Regions from separate parts of the Pantoea sp. SM3640 genome, predicted to be linked through region 2. Evidence: predicted binding sites of a transcription regulator. Region 2 holds the regulator's gene; each other region holds the start of a gene.

The links. The regulator LexA, encoded in region 2, represses DNA repair genes until DNA is damaged. The targets are predictions, from matches to a motif close to TNCTGTATGTACATACAGNA.
Region 1: a site for LexA is predicted at 3,533-3,552, ahead of IV493_RS09780 (metal-dependent hydrolase). Genes of this name have one in related genera too.
Region 3: a site for LexA is predicted at 3,803-3,822, ahead of IV493_RS06600 (DinI-like family protein). Genes of this name have one in related genera too.

What each region holds. Positions count from the first base shown of each region.
Region 1 covers NZ_CP064872.1:2,098,516-2,104,155, forward strand. Annotated here, with positions in the region: gene IV493_RS09755 (fructosamine kinase family protein) at 1-267, shown strand, start outside; gene IV493_RS09760 (YniB family protein) at 280-816, opposite strand; gene hxpB (hexitol phosphatase HxpB) at 966-1,634, shown strand; gene kduI (5-dehydro-4-deoxy-D-glucuronate isomerase) at 1,810-2,646, shown strand; gene kduD (2-dehydro-3-deoxy-D-gluconate 5-dehydrogenase KduD) at 2,664-3,425, shown strand; gene IV493_RS09780 (metal-dependent hydrolase) at 3,575-4,165, shown strand; gene IV493_RS09785 (L-cystine transporter) at 4,317-5,640, shown strand, end outside.
Region 2 covers NZ_CP064872.1:3,574,581-3,580,220, forward strand. Annotated here, with positions in the region: gene traF (conjugal transfer protein TraF) at 1-453, opposite strand, end outside; gene zur (zinc uptake transcriptional repressor Zur) at 905-1,426, shown strand; gene IV493_RS16615 (CsbD family protein) at 1,491-1,703, opposite strand; gene dinF (MATE family efflux transporter DinF) at 1,860-3,182, opposite strand; gene lexA (transcriptional repressor LexA) at 3,282-3,896, opposite strand; gene IV493_RS16630 (diacylglycerol kinase) at 4,002-4,370, opposite strand; gene plsB (glycerol-3-phosphate 1-O-acyltransferase PlsB) at 4,499-5,640, shown strand, end outside.
Region 3 covers NZ_CP064872.1:1,452,275-1,457,914, reverse strand. Annotated here, with positions in the region: gene fliS (flagellar export chaperone FliS) at 1-131, shown strand, start outside; gene fliT (flagella biosynthesis regulatory protein FliT) at 131-496, shown strand; gene amyA (alpha-amylase) at 598-2,079, shown strand; gene yedD (lipoprotein YedD) at 2,156-2,629, opposite strand; gene IV493_RS06610 (DUF6388 family protein) at 2,871-3,194, shown strand; gene iraP (anti-adapter protein IraP) at 3,386-3,685, opposite strand; gene IV493_RS06600 (DinI-like family protein) at 3,861-4,100, shown strand; gene IV493_RS06595 (hypothetical protein) at 4,139-4,405, opposite strand; gene IV493_RS06590 (hypothetical protein) at 4,557-4,898, opposite strand; gene IV493_RS06585 (hypothetical protein) at 4,885-5,268, opposite strand; gene IV493_RS06580 (helix-turn-helix domain-containing protein) at 5,405-5,640, shown strand, end outside.

The DNA of each region.
Region 1 (5,640 bases), 1.5 Mb from region 2:
GATCCCGCCTGCTACTGGGGCGACCGTGAGTGCGATTTAGCCATGCTGAGCTGGTACCCTGACCTGCCCCGCCAGATTTATGACGGTTATCAGGCTGTGTGGCCCCTGCCGGATGGTTTTTCGCAGCGTCTGCCGGTCTACCAGCTCTACTATCTGCTGAACCGGGCTAACGTGTTTGGCGGGCACTGGCCCGGCGATGCACAGTTCGCCATTGGCCAGTTGCTGGATGAGGATGCGCTCGGCACCCGTCAGGCCAGACCGGCCTGACGGCGTTCACGGTCAGATAAAGCCCAGCAGCGACAGCGCAAAATATCCGGCTATCGCAATCACCACTGGCAGGACATAAAGCGGGAAGATCTGCAGGAAGATGGTGTGACGAGGAACGCGTACCTTCTCTTCCAGTTGCTGACGGCTGCGTCCTTCACTGCCCTTTGCCTGCTCCAGAATCATCTGATCTTCAATGCCCTCTTTGACGTGACGTGCCTGCCGTCCCATCCGCGCGCCTGATGATTCCAGCGCCAGCCCGACAAAAATCAGAATGTAGATCAGCCAGAAACCCAGATTCATCTGACCGTTAAATTCCGGTACCGGCGAGTTATGCCAGAAAACGTTCAGGAATGGCGTGTTGAAGCGCAGCATATCGACAATGACATGGACGAAATCAAGCATAACGGCGTCAATGCCCGGCTGCTTCTCGCTGTGCTTAAACATAAAGCTCAATACCGAAATAATGGTCGACAACAGTGCCACTAAAAAGAGCACCCAGCCCACCACGCGCTTAAGGATGGCGATACGGCCAGCCTGTTGATAGGTCATAATATCTCCTGAACCTGGAATCCAATTTGCCGTCAGTCTACCTGCCAACGAAGAAATTTCCCAAATAAAGCGTGGTCAATCGGATGAAGCATGCGTCAGCAGAGAATGATGTTATGGTTAAACCGACTTTATTTATAAGGAGACCGCTGATGACCTGGCACCGCCCTGTCCTTGCTGCCCTGTTTGATATGGATGGCTTACTGATCGATTCTGAACCGCTGTGGGATCAGGCTGAACTGGATATCTTTTCAACGCTGGACGTCGACCTGTCACGACGCAGTGAAATGCCCGATACCCTTGGCCTGCGTATCGACCAGACTGTGCGGATGTGGTACGAAACGCTGCCCTGGCAGGGCCCCTCTCAGCAGGAGGTTACTGACCGTATTATTGCGCGCGCCATGACGCTGGTGGATCAGACGCGGCCGCTTCTGCCTGGCGTGGAAACGGCGCTGCAGCTGTGCCAGGAGCAGGGAATGAAAATCGGCCTGGCCTCAGCATCGCCGCTCATGATGCTGGAACAGGTACTGGAGATCTTCAACCTGCGCCACTATTTCGATGTGCTGGCTTCAGCAGAAGCACTGCCCTACAGCAAGCCCCATCCGCAGGTCTACCTTAACGCCGCCGCCAGCCTGGCAATTGATCCACTCAACTGCGTCACGCTGGAAGACTCGTTCAATGGCATGATCGCCACCAAAGCGGCCCGCATGCGGTCGATTGTGGTGCCTGCCGCTGAACACCGCGAAGACCCGCGCTGGGCGCTGGCGGATGTCCGGCTGGACAATCTGACCCAGCTTAGCCTGCAGCATCTGCAGGGATGATAAACAGCCCGCGCATAGCGGGCTTTTTTTTGCCCGCTGCGCCTGCCGGTTGATCTGCTCCGCAAAAAAATAAAACAACGTTTCATTTTTATTGAATTCCCATCTCGCTCTGCCTAAGATGCCCGAAGCGTCCCCATTCGGGGCATGAATAACCTGACCTGCAGAGAGGCCTGAGATGGACGTTCGCCAAAGCATTCACAGCGATCACGCTAAACAGCTCGACACTGACGCGCTGCGACGCGAGTTTCTGATTGAGACGATTTTTTCCGCTGACAATTACACCCTGACCTACAGCCACACCGACCGCATCATCATTGGCGGCGTGATGCCGGTTAATAAGCCAGTCACTATCGGTGATGAGATGGGAAAGCAGCTGGGCGTCAGTTACTTTCTTGAGCGCCGCGAGCTGGGCATGATCAACATTGGCGGCCCGGGTCTGGTTAAGGTCGACGGTAAAGCCTGGGAGATCGGTCATGAAGAGGCGCTTTACATTGGTAAAGGTGCGCGCAACCTGCTGTTCCGCAGCCTGAACCCGGCCCAGCCCGCTAAATTTTATTACAACAGCGCACCCGCACACTGCACCTTCCCGGATAAGAAGATTACGTTACAGGAAGCCGCAACTGCCACGCTGGGTGATGCTACTACTGCCAATCGTCGCACCATTAACAAATTTATCGTGCCGGATGTGCTGCCCACCTGCCAGCTCACCATGGGCTTAACCCGACTGGATGAAGGCAGCCTGTGGAACACCATGCCCTGTCACACTCATGAACGGCGCATGGAAGTCTATTTCTACTTCGATATGAGCGAAGAGAGCGCGGTCTTCCACATGATGGGAGAACCCCAGCAAACCCGCCATCTGCTGGTACATAACGAGCAGGCGGTCATCTCACCCAGTTGGTCAATTCATGCCGGCGTCGGCACCCAGCGTTACACATTTATCTGGGGCATGGTGGGTGAGAATCAGGTCTTTAATGACATGGACCACGTCAAAATCAGCGAACTGCGTTAAGCAGAGGAGAAGCATAAATGGTACTGAATACGTTTGATTTAAAAGGCAAAGTGGCAATGGTGACCGGTTGTAATACCGGTCTGGGTCAGGGTATGGCTCTGGGGCTGGCTCAGGCTGGCTGCGACATTGTCGGCGTTAACCGTTTCGAACCTGACGAAACGCAGCGTAAAGTTGAAGCACTTGGCCGCCGTTTCTGGTCGATATCGGCTGACCTGATGAAATCTGATGTTGCGTCGCAGGTTGTTGAGCAGGCGGTCGCAGCCGCGGGCAGAATTGATATTCTGGTCAACAACGCCGGGATTATCCGTCGTGAAGATGCACTGAACTTCAGCGAGCAGGACTGGGATGATGTGATGAACATCAACAGTAAAACGGTCTTTTTCCTGTCACAGCAGGTAGCCCGGCAGTTTATTGCTCAGGGTAGCGGCGGCAAGATTATCAATATCGCCTCTATGCTGTCGTTCCAGGGCGGCATCCGCGTGCCTTCCTATACAGCGTCGAAAAGCGCAGTCATGGGTTTAACGCGTCTGATGGCGAACGAGTGGGCGAAGCATGGCGTTAATGTTAATGCGATTGCCCCAGGCTATATGGCTACCGATAACACTGAACAGCTGCGTAAAGACCAGGCCCGAAGCGATGAGATTCTGGGGCGTATCCCGGCAGGACGCTGGGGCGTGCCTGATGACATGATGGGCCCGGTAGTTTTCCTGGCCTCTTCCGCGTCTGACTACGTTAATGGCTATACACTGGCGGTAGATGGCGGCTGGCTGGCTCGTTAATCTTTCTGGCAGAGCGGGCGGACAGTGTTTCATCACTGTCCGCCTTGTTAAAAATATTCATGCTTCGTTACAGCGTCACATGTTCTCATTTACTGGATAAATCCCTATACTGGATGCATCGACAGCTTTCTTTGCAACCAGGTTCTATCATGACGGGCGAAGGCCACATCATTTTTGCCATTGCCAGCGCTATTTTTGCCAAACGTGCTGAGCTGACACCCGTACTGGCGCAGGCCGACTGGTGGCATCTCGTTCCTTCAGCCCTGCTGACATGCCTCCTGCCCGATATCGATCACCCCAAATCTCTGCTGGGACAGCGACTACGCTGGCTTTCTCATCCTATTGCGCGCGCGTTCGGCCATCGGGGCTTTACCCATAGTTTGCTGGCGGTGGCGGCCGGTTTATGGCTTTTTCAGATAAACCTGCCCCAGTCGTCGCCGATACCGGCAGACGTACTACAGGGTCTGACGCTGGGCTACCTCAGCCATATTGTGGCTGATATGCTGACGCCCGCCGGGGTTCCGCTGCTGTGGCCCTGCCGCTGGCGCTTCCGTCTGCCGATTCTGCGCAGTCAGAAAGGAAATCAGCTTGAGCGGGCGTTATGTCTGGGACTGGTAGGCTATGCGCTGTGGTTCCCGGTCGGCATGCCATCTTTTGGTGCAAACGGCTGGCCGGCTCAGCTGTTTGATACGCTACAAAATGGCGTCGGACGGTTAATTTCCAGTCATACTGCGCAATAAAGCCGCACAAAACGTCATTAAGTTATAAACCATGCCATTTGGATATAAGGTGCCCTCTCCGCCTGCTGTTACCATTCCCGCTGTCTTAATTCGTGATTAACATTATGCGGCTTTCCCGGGTGGGAAAGCCGCATTACTCTGGAGTTTCAGTATGGACCTTCCTCTTACGCTCAATATCGTGGCCTTTGTGGTGCTGCTGGTATTGCTCTCCCGCTTCAGCCGTCAGAACTGGAGCCTGTCGAAAAAAGTGCTGACCGGTCTGGTGATCGGCGTGCTGTTCGGCCTGGTTTTGCAGTTGATCTACGGCGAAAACAGCGCAGTGGTAAAAGAGTCTATCAGCTGGTTTAACATCGTCGGTAATGGCTATGTCCAGTTGCTGCAGATGGTGGTGATGCCGCTGGTGTTCGTTTCTATTCTGAGTGCGGTGGCCCGTCTGCATAACGCCTCGTCGCTGGGGAAAATCAGCGTACTGACCATTGGCGTACTGCTGTTTACCACCGCGATTTCGGCGCTGGTCGGCGTCTTCGTCACCGGCCTGTTTGGTCTGAGCGCAGAAGGTCTGGTTCAGGGTGTGCAGGAAACCGCGCGGCTGAGTGCGATCCAGAGCAACTATGTCGGCAAAGTCTCTGACCTGAGCGTGCCACAGCTGGTGCTTTCCTTTATCCCGAAAAACCCGTTTGCCGATCTGACCGGCGCTAATCCAACGTCAATTATCAGCGTCGTCATCTTTGCCGCATTCCTGGGTGTGGCTGCCCTGCAGTTGCTGAAAGATGATGAAGTGAAAGGTCAGCGCGTGCTGGTCGCAATCGACACGCTGCAGTCATGGGTTATGAAGCTGGTGCGTTTAGTGATGAAACTGACGCCATATGGTGTGCTGGCGCTGATGACCAAAGTGGTTGCCGGTTCAAACCTGCAGGACATCATCAAGCTGGGCAGCTTTGTGGTCGCCTCTTACCTCGGTCTGGCCATCATGTTTGGTGTTCATGCTCTGCTGCTGTCGGTGAATGGCATCAACCCGCTGCGCTTCTTCCGTAAAGTGTGGCCGGTGATCACCTTCGCCTTCACCAGCCGCTCCAGCGCAGCGAGCATTCCGCTGAGCGTAGAGACGCAGACCCGTCGTCTTGGCGTGCCGGAGTCGATTGCCAGCTTCGCGGCATCCTTCGGTGCCACTATCGGCCAGAACGGCTGTGCCGGTCTCTATCCGACCATGCTGGCCGTAATGGTTGCGCCAACTGTCGGGATCAACCCGTTTGACCCGCTGTGGATTGCAACCCTGGTCGGGATCGTCACGCTGAGCTCTGCAGGTGTGGCGGGCGTCGGCGGCGGTGCCACCTTTGCCGCCCTGATTGTTCTGCCTGCGATGGGCCTGCCTGTCACCCTGGTGGCGCTGCTAATCTCCATTGAGCCGCTGATTGATATGGGTCGTACGGCACTGAACGTCAATGGTTCGATGACCGCGGGTTCCCTGACCAGCC
Region 2 (5,640 bases):
GATCGTGACGGCCACGGCCACGCCTGCACTGCCGTCCGCTTTGTTACCGCGCAAATCGCTGAGCTTGTCAGCAACATCGCCGGAGGCAGCACGCAGTTCAGGGTAGCCACGCAGATAATCCGCAAAAGTCAGGTTACCAATCACGTCGCGATAGCGATCCACTGTGTCGGTAATATCATCGACTTTATCAATCAGCTTATCTTTGTCAGTAACCTGAATTCCTGCCGAGGGAATAATAATGCTGACGTTATCGTCAGATTTAGCACGCGTCATTAATGCCGGGTTCGCCAGCACTGCTGAGCCATAAACAGAAGATGCTACGCCGGTGCCGCCCATGGCGTCATTACGTGCATCATACCAGGTCCCTGCCGCCATGGCGGAAGAAGAAAGGAAAAGCGCGGTCGCTGCAGCGGAATACTTCAGCGCTGAACGTTGAGCGGATTTTTTCACCATTTGCCTGCCATCACCTGAGAAATTGTCATTGAAACATTCAACGACTGAATAGTTTGTTAGCCCTATTGTGAACCCTGGCTAACGCGTTATTGCTGTGAATTCAAAGGAAACAGTGTCTTAATTCAAAGGATTGGACGTTTTCCAATCAAAAAACCGTTGTAATTGTTCAGACTGTGTCGGGTTATTTCAAATACTGCCAGACTTTCCTTAAGTCTTTCTGAACATTACTTCTTAACTCAGTGAGATGCAAAGCAAAATGCCAACAAATTCCGCTTCATGTCGATTGAGAATGGATCTGATTTCTCGTCAGATTTGAGATAGATAGCGGCTTAAATTCTTAAAATGCTGTTTTAACAGGCAAATAATGCTGTTTTAACAGGCGAAAACGAACATCAGCGCCGCAAAACTATGTGTGATAAAATAACATCACTTATCCAGCGGAGAATTTTTCATGACAAACATGACATCGCAGCAAATTTTGATTCAGGCTGAAAAAATGTGCCTGCAGCGCGGTGTACGTCTGACTTCGCAGCGTGCTGAGGTATTGCGCCTGATGGCCGAACAGCCTGGCTCGATCAGCGCCTACGATCTGCTGGATCAACTCCGCATCAGCGAACCGCAGGCCAAGCCGCCCACCGTCTATCGTGCGCTGGATTTCCTGCTGGAGCAGGGTTTCATACATCGGGTGGAGTCCAACAATAGCTACGTTATGTGTCACCACTTCGAGGCACCGGCACATACCTCAGTGATGCTGATCTGCGACCGCTGTGCAGCAGTAACGGAGAAACAGGCGCAGGGCGTGGAGAAGATTATCGCGACGCTGGCGGGTGAAGCGCAGTTCGCTTTACGCCACAGTGTGATTGAAGCGCATGGTTTATGTGAAAATTGTGCTGCAGTAGAAGCCTGTACGCACCATGAAAGCTGCGAACACGATCATCAGGATGAGGGGAAAAAGCGGGGAAAACGCGGGTAACTGGCGCATCCTTGTGTGGTTCCGGTGCGGGTGCACCGGAATGTGTTAACTGATCAGCGCTGCATTACCAGCGGTGGTCTTTATTCTGGCCTTCCCAGTCCGTCACTTCACGCTCTGCTTCATCTTTCGCATAGCCATAACGTTCCTGGATTTTGCCGACCAGCTGATCGCGTTTGCCTTCGATAACCTGCATGTCATCGTCGGTCAGCTTGCCCCATTTCTCTTTCATTGTGCCTTTGAACTGCTTCCAGTTGCCGCTCGCTTCGTCTTTATTCATGGCAGACCTCCAATCCTCGGGGTTTAACAATTATCTTGTTACTTAACAAAATAACGATATAAAGCGCTGGTTAACTGCGCCGGATAAAGTTAATTGTAGCAACCAGATTCAAAAACCCGGAATAATACGGAATAATCTGTATCAATCTGTGCAGCGTCAGGCATCAAACCAGCTGTTCTGACGCCAGTGCCTGCGCCAGATGAGCCACAGTGACAGACCGCGCAGCGCCAGGAAAACCGTTACCGCCAGCCACAGTCCGTGATTGCCCAGCGCCGGTACGCTCAACAGCGTCAGAAAGTAGCCTGCTGCTGCTATCACCATGCTATTACGCATCTCACGTCCGCGCGTCGCGCCGATGAACATCCCATCCAGCAGATAACACCAGACGCCGATCAGCGGCATAACGATCTGCCAGACCAGATAGCGGTCAGCACTTTGTTGCAGCGAAGGAAGGGAGGTCAACAGGGTAACAATCTGCGAGCCAGCAATGGCATAGATCAGCGAGAAGAAAAGCGCCACCACCACCGCCTGCCGACAGGCAGAGTGCCAGACATGCCACAGTTTGCTGCCATCTTTTGCACCATGCGCCTCGCCGGCAAACGCTTCAACCGCGTAGGCGAAGCCATCCAGCGCATAGGCCGTGAACGTAATGAACATCAGCAATACCGCGTTAACTGCCACCACATCCGGGCCAAGCCGCGCGCCCAGCACGGTCAGCGAGGCGAAACAGAGTTGCAGCATTAGTGAGCGCAGCATGATATCCCGGTTCAGCCGCAGCAGTCGGCCGCTGTCACCGCGCCAGCTCTGCTTCAACAGGCTTAGCGAAATGCCGCGCAGCTTCAGGACCCGCCAGACCATGATGCTGCCGACACCCAGCGTAATGTACTCCGCCAGCGCCGTGGCGGTTGCTGCACCCGCGACACCCCAGTGCAGACCCATCACCAGCCAGAGATCGAGCACGATATTAACCACATTGCCCACCACCAGCAGGATCACCGGCGCGCGCGCATACTGCACGCCCAGCAGCCAGCCCAGAATGACCAGATTTGCCAGCGTAGCAGGCGCGCTGAGCCAGCGAATCTGAATAAACAGCGCCGCCTGTTCCAGTACCGCGGGATTGCCGCCAACCAGATGGGTCGCCAGCTGAATAATCGGATAACGTAAAGCGATGAACAGTACACCTGCCAGCAGCGCAATAATCAGCGGCTGCGTCAGCGCGCGTGCCAGCGCAGTTTTATCGCCCGCACCAAACGCCTGCGCCGTAAGGCCAGTCGTACTCATTCGAAGGAAAAGCAGCAGCATAAAGAGGAAGCTGGTCACCGTGGTCCCGACCGCAACCCCGCCAAGATAGACAGGGCTGTCGAGATGACCTATTACTGCCGTATCAACCACCCCCAGTAAGGGAACGGTGATATTTGAAAGGATCATTGGCAGCGCAAGCCGCCAGAGATTTTTATCGGTTGCCGTGATAAAGCGCATTCGCCGTTCCGTGCTCGGTGTCGCTGCGCAAAACAGGCAGCGACAAAATTAGGGCAGACAGAATAGCATCAGAAAAGGCGAATGCACGCAGGCCTCAAATCAGAGCCACTCGCCGTTGCGCACCACACCAACCGCCAGACCTTCAATGGTCAGGGACTGTGCACGGGTATCGACAACAATCGGGTCAAAATCACTGTTTTCAGGCAGCAGATGCACGATAGCACCCTGCTTTTTCCAGCGCTTAACGGTGACTTCATCATCAATGCGGGCAACGACAACCTGGCCGTTGCGTACATCCTGGGTTTTATGTACCGCGAGCAGGTCGCCATCCATAATCCCGATATCTTTCATCGACATTCCGCTGACGCGCAGCAGGAAGTCGGCAGACGGCTTAAACAGGCCCGGATCGACCTTGTAGTGGGTTTCGATATGTTCCTGCGCCATGATCGGCTCACCGGCAGCAACCCGGCCAATCAACGGTATGCCTTCTGAGGCTTCTTCTTCCATTAGCAGACGAATGCCGCGCGATGCACCGGAAACGATCTCGATAACGCCTTTACGCGCCAGCGCTTTCAGGTGCTCTTCTGCCGCATTCGGTGAGCGGAAGCCCAGTTGTGCAGCAATCTCTGCGCGCGTAGGCGGCATGCCTGTTGAAGAAATATGGTCGCGAATCAGGTCATAGACCTGCTGCTGCCTGCTGGTTAATGCTTTCATCCCGCCCCCTGGTTGTTTATACAGTCGCTGTGAGTATATACAGGTATTGGCGAAATGGAAACCGATTGTCAGGCAAAACGCGGCTTCCGGCGCGATATGGAACGCTTATCGCAAATGTGTCCAGAGCAGCGCGATCCAGACAAACAGTGCCAGTAAGATGCTGATCAGTACCGCCGCAGAGCCCATATCTTTGGCCCGGCCCGCCAGCGGATGATGCTCCTGACCGATGCGGTCAACGACCGCTTCAATGGCGCTATTGAGGATTTCAACAATGACCACCAGCACCACCGACCCAATCATCAGGATGCGTGAGACCACATCGACATCCAGCCAGCAGGCGATAATAATGGCGACCAGCGCAGCCAGTGCCTCCTGACGAAACGCCGCTTCATGTTGCCAGGCGGCACGCAGTCCCTGCCAGGAGTAACCTGCGGCTTTAACTATTCTGATAAGTCCGGTGGCATTATTTGCCATGATGTGGGAACCCTTTTATCGGATTGACGTCAATGTCTGGGCTGCGTGCAATTGGCACCACCACAGATCTTCGCTGCACTTTCTGGTATGCTTGCGGCGCTTTGCTAACAAGAGGCTTCATGTTGTCTATGTCAGGTTGGCGTAAACTCTATTACAAATTGCTTAATTTACCACTGTCGTTTTTGGTAAAAAGTAAGGCCATTCCGGCCGATCCCGTGTCTGAACATGGTCTGGATCCGACCCGACCTATTATGTATGTTTTGCCTTACGATTCGAAGGCCGACTTACTGACTTTACGCGCGCAGTGTCTGCGGCATCATCTGCCTGACCCACTCTCTCCGCTGGAGATTGATGGTTCACTGCTGCCGCGCCACGTATTTATCCACGATGGCCCGCGCGTCTTTCCCTATTTCGTGCCCAGCGTGGAATCGGTGAAAATCTTTCACGATTACCTCGATCTGCATCGCAATAATCCTACGCTGGATATCCAGATGCTGCCGGTCACGGTGATGTTTGGCCGCGCACCAGGACGTGAAGTCCAGGGCGAAGCCACGCCACACCTGCGGGTGCTGAACGGCGTACAGAAATTCTTTGCGGTGATCTGGCACGGACGCGACAGTTTTGTTCGCTTCTCGCCGACCGTTTCGCTGCGCCGCATGGCCACGGAACACGGTACGGATAAGTCGATCGCCCAGAAGCTGGCTCGCGTGGCGCGCATCCATTTTGCCCGTCAGCGGCTGGCGGCGATTGGCCCGCGGTTACCGGCGCGTCAGGATCTCTTTAACCGTCTGCTGCAATCCAAAGCGATTGAAAAAGCCGTCGAAGATGAAGCACGCAGCAAAAAAATCTCCCATGAGAAAGCGCAGCAGAATGCTGTCGAGATGATGGAAGAAATTGCCGCCAACTTCTCTTATGAAGCGATTCGCGTTACTGACCGCGTGATGGGCTGGCTATGGAGTCGTCTCTATCAGGGCATCAACGTTAATGGCGGCGAAAAAGTGCGCCAGCTGGCGCAGGATGGCCACGAGATTGTCTATGTGCCGTGCCATCGCAGCCACATGGATTATCTGCTGCTCTCCTACGTGCTCTATCATCAGGGCCTGGTCCCGCCACACATTGCTGCCGGTATCAACCTCAACTTCTGGCCAGCCGGCCCGATTTTCCGTCGTCTGGGCGCATTCTTTATTCGTCGTACTTTTAAAGGCAACAAGCTCTACGCCACGGTGTTCCGTGAATATCTCGGCGAGCTGTTTACCCGCGGCTATTCGGT
Region 3 (5,640 bases), 1.9 Mb from region 2:
CGCGTCGTCTTTTGCATGCCAACCTGCATAATGATGTTGCAGCGGTGGAAGAGGTTGAAGGCCTGCTGCGCAACATCGCGGACGCGTGGAAAGAAGTGGTTCAATCTAACCTGATTCAGGACGCCGTTTAATGACTACTGCACCGCATCTGATTACCGTTTACCAACAGTTACTCGATCTCAGCCAGGGAATGCTGCGTCATGCAGTAAAAGGCGAATGGGATGAATTGATCAGCAGGGAGATGGAGTATGTCAGTGCGGTGCAGAACTTAGCCCAGTCGACAGAGGCGGTATCGCCTTCGTCGCAGACGCAGGAGCAGTTACGTCCGGTCCTGCGCCGTATCCTCGACAACGAAAGTGAAGTGAAACGCCTGCTGCAGGCGCGTATGAATGAGCTGGCCTCGCTGGTCGGTCAGAACAGCCGTCAGAAATCGGTCATGTCCGCCTATGCCAGTCAGGGCGGCATTGTAATGGTGCCGCGCGAAACCCTCTCCTGATCCCCTGCTCTGCTACGCCGCCAGATTTATTTTTCTGCGCGGCGTCTCTTTTCTGCCGCTTACTCCATACTTGATTTTCATCATCCCCTGGAGTGTGGTACATGCAAAACCCAACGTTATTACAGTTTTTCCATTGGTATTACCCGGATGGCAGCAAACTGTGGCCGGAAGTTGCCGATCGCGCGGCCTGGCTCAGCGAAATTGGTATCACCATGGCGTGGCTGCCGCCAAGCTATAAAGGGGATTCGGGGGGTTATTCTGTCGGTTACGACAGCTACGATCTGTTCGATCTCGGGGAATTTGATCAGAAAGGCGGCGTTGCCACGAAATATGGCGACAAAACGCAATTACTGGCGGCGACAGAAGCTCTGCGCAGCCACAACGTTGGGGTGCTGCTGGATGTGGTGCTGAACCACAAAATGGGTGCTGACGAGAAAGAGGCGATCAGCGTTAACCGCGTCAATCCGGATAACCGTGATGAAATTTATGACGAGGTCGTGCCCTGCGAGGCCTGGACGAAATTCACCTTTCCGGCACGTGCTGGTGAGTATTCGAAATTTGTCTGGGACCACAAATGCTTTAGCGGCGTAGATCACATCGAAAACCCGGACGAAAATGGCGTATTCAAAATCATCAACGATTATACCGCCGAAGGCTGGAACGATCAGGTCGATAACGAGCTGGGCAACTTCGACTACCTGATGGGTGCCAACATCGATTTCCGCAACAATGCGGTCAGGGAAGAGCTGAAATACTGGGCGCGCTGGGTGATGGAACAGGTGCCCTGCACCGGCTTCCGCCTGGATGCGGTAAAACATATCCCGGCCTGGTTCTATAAAGAGTGGATCGATCATATTCAGGAGGTCGCTGAAGAACCGATGTTTATCGTCGCGGAGTACTGGTCGTTCGAAACCGAGAAGCTGCAGGAGTATGTGCATCAGGTGGAAGGCAAAACCATGCTGTTTGATGCGCCACTGCATATGAACTTCCATCAGGCCTCAACCGCAGGCAGCGCCTACGACATGAGCCAGATTTTTGCTAACTCTCTGGTGGTGGCGGATCCGTGGCATGCCGTGACGATCGTGGCCAACCATGACACCCAGCCGCTGCAGTCGCTGGAAGCGCCGGTAGAGGCCTGGTTCAAACCGCTGGCCTATGCGCTGATCCTGCTGCGTGAGCAGGGCGTGCCGACCATTTTCTATCCTGACCTGTTCGGGGCGACTTACGAAGATGAGGGCGGCGACGGCGAGACGCACAAAATTGAGATGCCGGTCATTCCTGAACTCGAAGGATTAATCCGGGCGCGTCAGCAGTATGGCTGGGGCGTACAGACCGACTATTTTGATCATCCCAACTGCGTGGCGTTCAGCCGCAGCGGTACCGAAACGCAGCCTGGCTGTGTGGTGATCATGTCGAACGGCGATGCGGGCGAGAAAAGTGTGCCGATGGGCGAAGGCTTTGCCGGTAAGGTCTGGCGCGATCATCTGGGCAACCGTGAAGAGACCATTACCGCAGACGAGCACGGTACCGCAGTCTTTGTCTGTAACGGTGGCAGCGTCAGCGTCTGGGTAGTAGCAGAATAACTGACTGAGTAAATGTAAAACCGCCCCGGCAGAAGCGAGCGCGCGCTGCCGGGGCGGTTTTTTTTATGGGCGGCGGTTACGACTGCGCGTTATGTTCAGTAATCGGCGTGCGCAGCAGCTGCGGTTCAATATTCTGGATCACTGCGGCTTTCGGCTGTTTAGCCACCTCTTCCAGTGCCTGCTGACACTCTACTGTCGGACGCGCCACCTTGCGCAGGGTCAGCCCGTCATAGTTCAGTTCGCTGTTATCGACGACCAGCGGCATCACGCGTATCCTGCGCGTCACGTTGACATAGTCACCGCTCAGACGGGTCAGTTTGCCTGGCTTCGCAATCACACGCATCCACTGACGGCAATCCAGCGTGCTGCCATCCGCATTGATAATCAGACTGGCCATGGCCTGTCCATTGATCAGGCTGGTCTGCGGGCCGACGGTTTGCCAGTTCCCCTGCAACTCAGCCGGTGCCGGCGTTTGTACCGCATTTTCATAATCGTTGATTTGCGCACAGCCACTCAGTGCAAGCGCGGCAATCAGCATCCACTTTTTCATGTTTAATCCCTAAGATCGCGTCAATGGCGGCTACGTTATAATTTTTCCACCGCGTAGCGCAAGGTATCTGGCTGTTCAGACACCCGCGAGCGACTGTTTACAGCAGAATTTACCCTTGAGCCAGGAGACCGATCAGCTTTTTGATCGGCAGCTGGCAGTGGGAATGGGCTCTGGCACGCCTGACAAGCGGAAGACAACCCGATACACTGACGCGCTGCATCAGACTTTCAGGAATATAAATATGAAAACGCCAGAAGCCTACTATGCCCAGGCACGTGAAATGTTTTTTACCGCGCATCCCGACTTTCAGTCTGCACTGGATGAGTTGACGGAGAGTGATGCCCGTGCCGCTAATCTGTCGCTGCGACAGCTACGTGAATGGCATGCCGAACGCATCTATGCAGCCTTTTTGCGGCAGAAAAATCTGGATGGGATGATTTTTTCTATTCAGCTCGCTGAGCCGGATAAAGCGGTAGCGGCTGAGGCTATCGAGACCTATCTTAAATCTCATGCTGAGTCGCTGGGGATGAGCTGGGAACAGTTCTGCATCAAAAACGAGCTGTAATTTTCAATGCACTGGACAGGCGTGAATTACACCTTTCAGCCTGCCGTACAGCATCGGATGAAGCAGTAGAGTACAACGCGATACTTTCACGTCATGCCGCAGGTGATGATTGCCCTTACAGGCAGAGCATCTTCACTGCCTCCGGAGAGGTTGCCGGGCTTTCCTCTCCGGAGGCGTATTGATAAATGGCCCTACTCTCGCTCTTCCGTGGCTTTGCCTTTCACTTCTACATAGCTTGCAACCGCAAGCAGACGATTGATGTGCGTCAGCAGCAGATCAACATCCGACTGCAGAAACTCGGTCGACGATTGCGAAGCGGTAATGATGGCATCCTGCACCGTTTCTGTAATGGTCAGCGAGTTGTCCTGTTTTGCTTGTACCAGCAGCGCTGCAACCAGCAGGGACTGCGCTTCAAGCTGCGCCGTCAGCTCTTTTGCGTCGACGTCCATCTTTGCCAGCTTTAGCAGAATATCAATGACCAGTTGTCGCATCGCGGACCTCCTGAAAAGTAAGCCGACATTATGTCGCGATGCGTGCGCATTTTGCTAGTCGAAGATTGAGGTTTGAGCGAGATAAAAATTTACGCGAAATCAGGGGTACTGCCTTGCTACTGTTTTTATTTACAGTATTATATATCAGCGATTTTGCCCTGAATGGATTGCCATCATGTTTGTTGAGTTGATTTATGACAAGCGCAACGTTGCCGGTTTACCGGGTGCTCGCGAGATGATTCGTGAGGAGCTGGAAAAGCGGGTACATCGGGTGTTTCCTGACATTGAAGTTAAGGTCAAGCCGATGGAACGTAACGCGATTGATACTGATTTGAGTAAGAACGACAAGGCGACAGTTGCGCGTATTGTTGAAGAAATGTTCGACGAAGCGGAAATGTGGCTGGTGGCCGACTAATCCTTTAGCGGCCACCGCATCAGTCAGCGGGAGATGAATCAGCTCTCCTGCTCACTGTGATTAATTTCAATCTCGATGTCCTGAATGGCGGCATCCAGATCTTCCAGCAGTTTCCCCTGCTTATTCAGCAACGCATCGATACGATCGGCGTTCGTCTTGTCTTTATACTCACCCGCATCAAACGCTAACCAATGGCTGGACAGGGTTTCGGTGTTGGTCTGCGCGTAGTGGCGCATCTCTTTCAACTGCGAAGTCACATCGCGCAGATAGTCATTTTTGGTCTTGGTTTCTGTTGAATCGCTCATGCTAAATTTCCTTCTGGTCAGTTATCAAAAGTGTTTAGGCTTAGCGGTTCATCTACCGGCCAATCAGCGGACGCCAGTTCAGATACAAAATGTCGTCCGGAGATTTAAAACTAGTCGATAATAGCGAAGCCGCACTAAGAATAATCGGAAGTTATGGTTTCTCCGTGGGTTTCGCGGATGGCACCTCCTTCTCAATCACGACTTCTTTCACTTTTGTGATCGTTTTGTCGGCGACGCGCTCCGGTATTACATCAAGCTTATGCTGTAAGGCTGCAACCTGACTGGTCAGCAAATCCACCCGGTCATCACGCCGCGCTGCAATGACCCGATAATCTGCCCGAATCTCCTCAACCCGCTTATTTGCCGTGTTACTGACGTAAACAAAAATAATTGTCATCAGAATGCAAATCATCGAACAGCTTAGCAGAATGCAGCCGAGGATAACTTTGCGCTGGTATGACATAGGTGCCTTAAGCCTGTTAATCGTTGACATCGCTGCGATCCTCCAGAGTTGAGATCAGCCGATCAATCTCATTACGAAATTTATCGTTCTGATCGGTTTCGGTCATTGCCAGTAAAATACCTACGGCATTCTTGATTAACCGCAGATCCGTTTCGAGTGTCGCAATACGTCGCAGATTTCTGTCATGACGTTCACGTAACTCATCGTTCTCCTCCCGTATCAACAGGTTGCTCTCTTTCAGCAATACCACCTGCTCTTTGTAGCTGGTAATAATTTCGCCGCCGGCTCGATTACTGGTTACGATTGACGCGATACCCGCCAATAACGGTTTCCAGAACAGTGCAGCCGCCCCCCCACCCAGAACTAATGCACCCATACTGGTAATCAGACTACTTTCCATGCCACACCCCTTTGTCCGGTAAGGTCTCTGGAACACACTGCGTGCAGAACAGCCACGTCCTCCACCCTGAATTTAAGATTGCTTAAATACCAGAGTTAAGTATACTTAAGTCAATCTCAACTAAAAAGTCAAGCTGATGAAAAACGAAACGCTGGGTGACCGCATCCGACTCCGACGTAAATCACTGCAATTAACGCAGAAGCAACTGGCGCAACAGGTAAAAGTTTCCCATGTAGCTATTTCACAATGGGAAAAAGAGGAGACGCTGCCGCGCGGTGAAAACCTGCTTCGGCTTGCCGAAGCGCTGGGCTGCACGCCGGCTTATCTGATAGATGGGGATGGTCCTGTTTTCAGTGAAAATAGCTGGGCTGG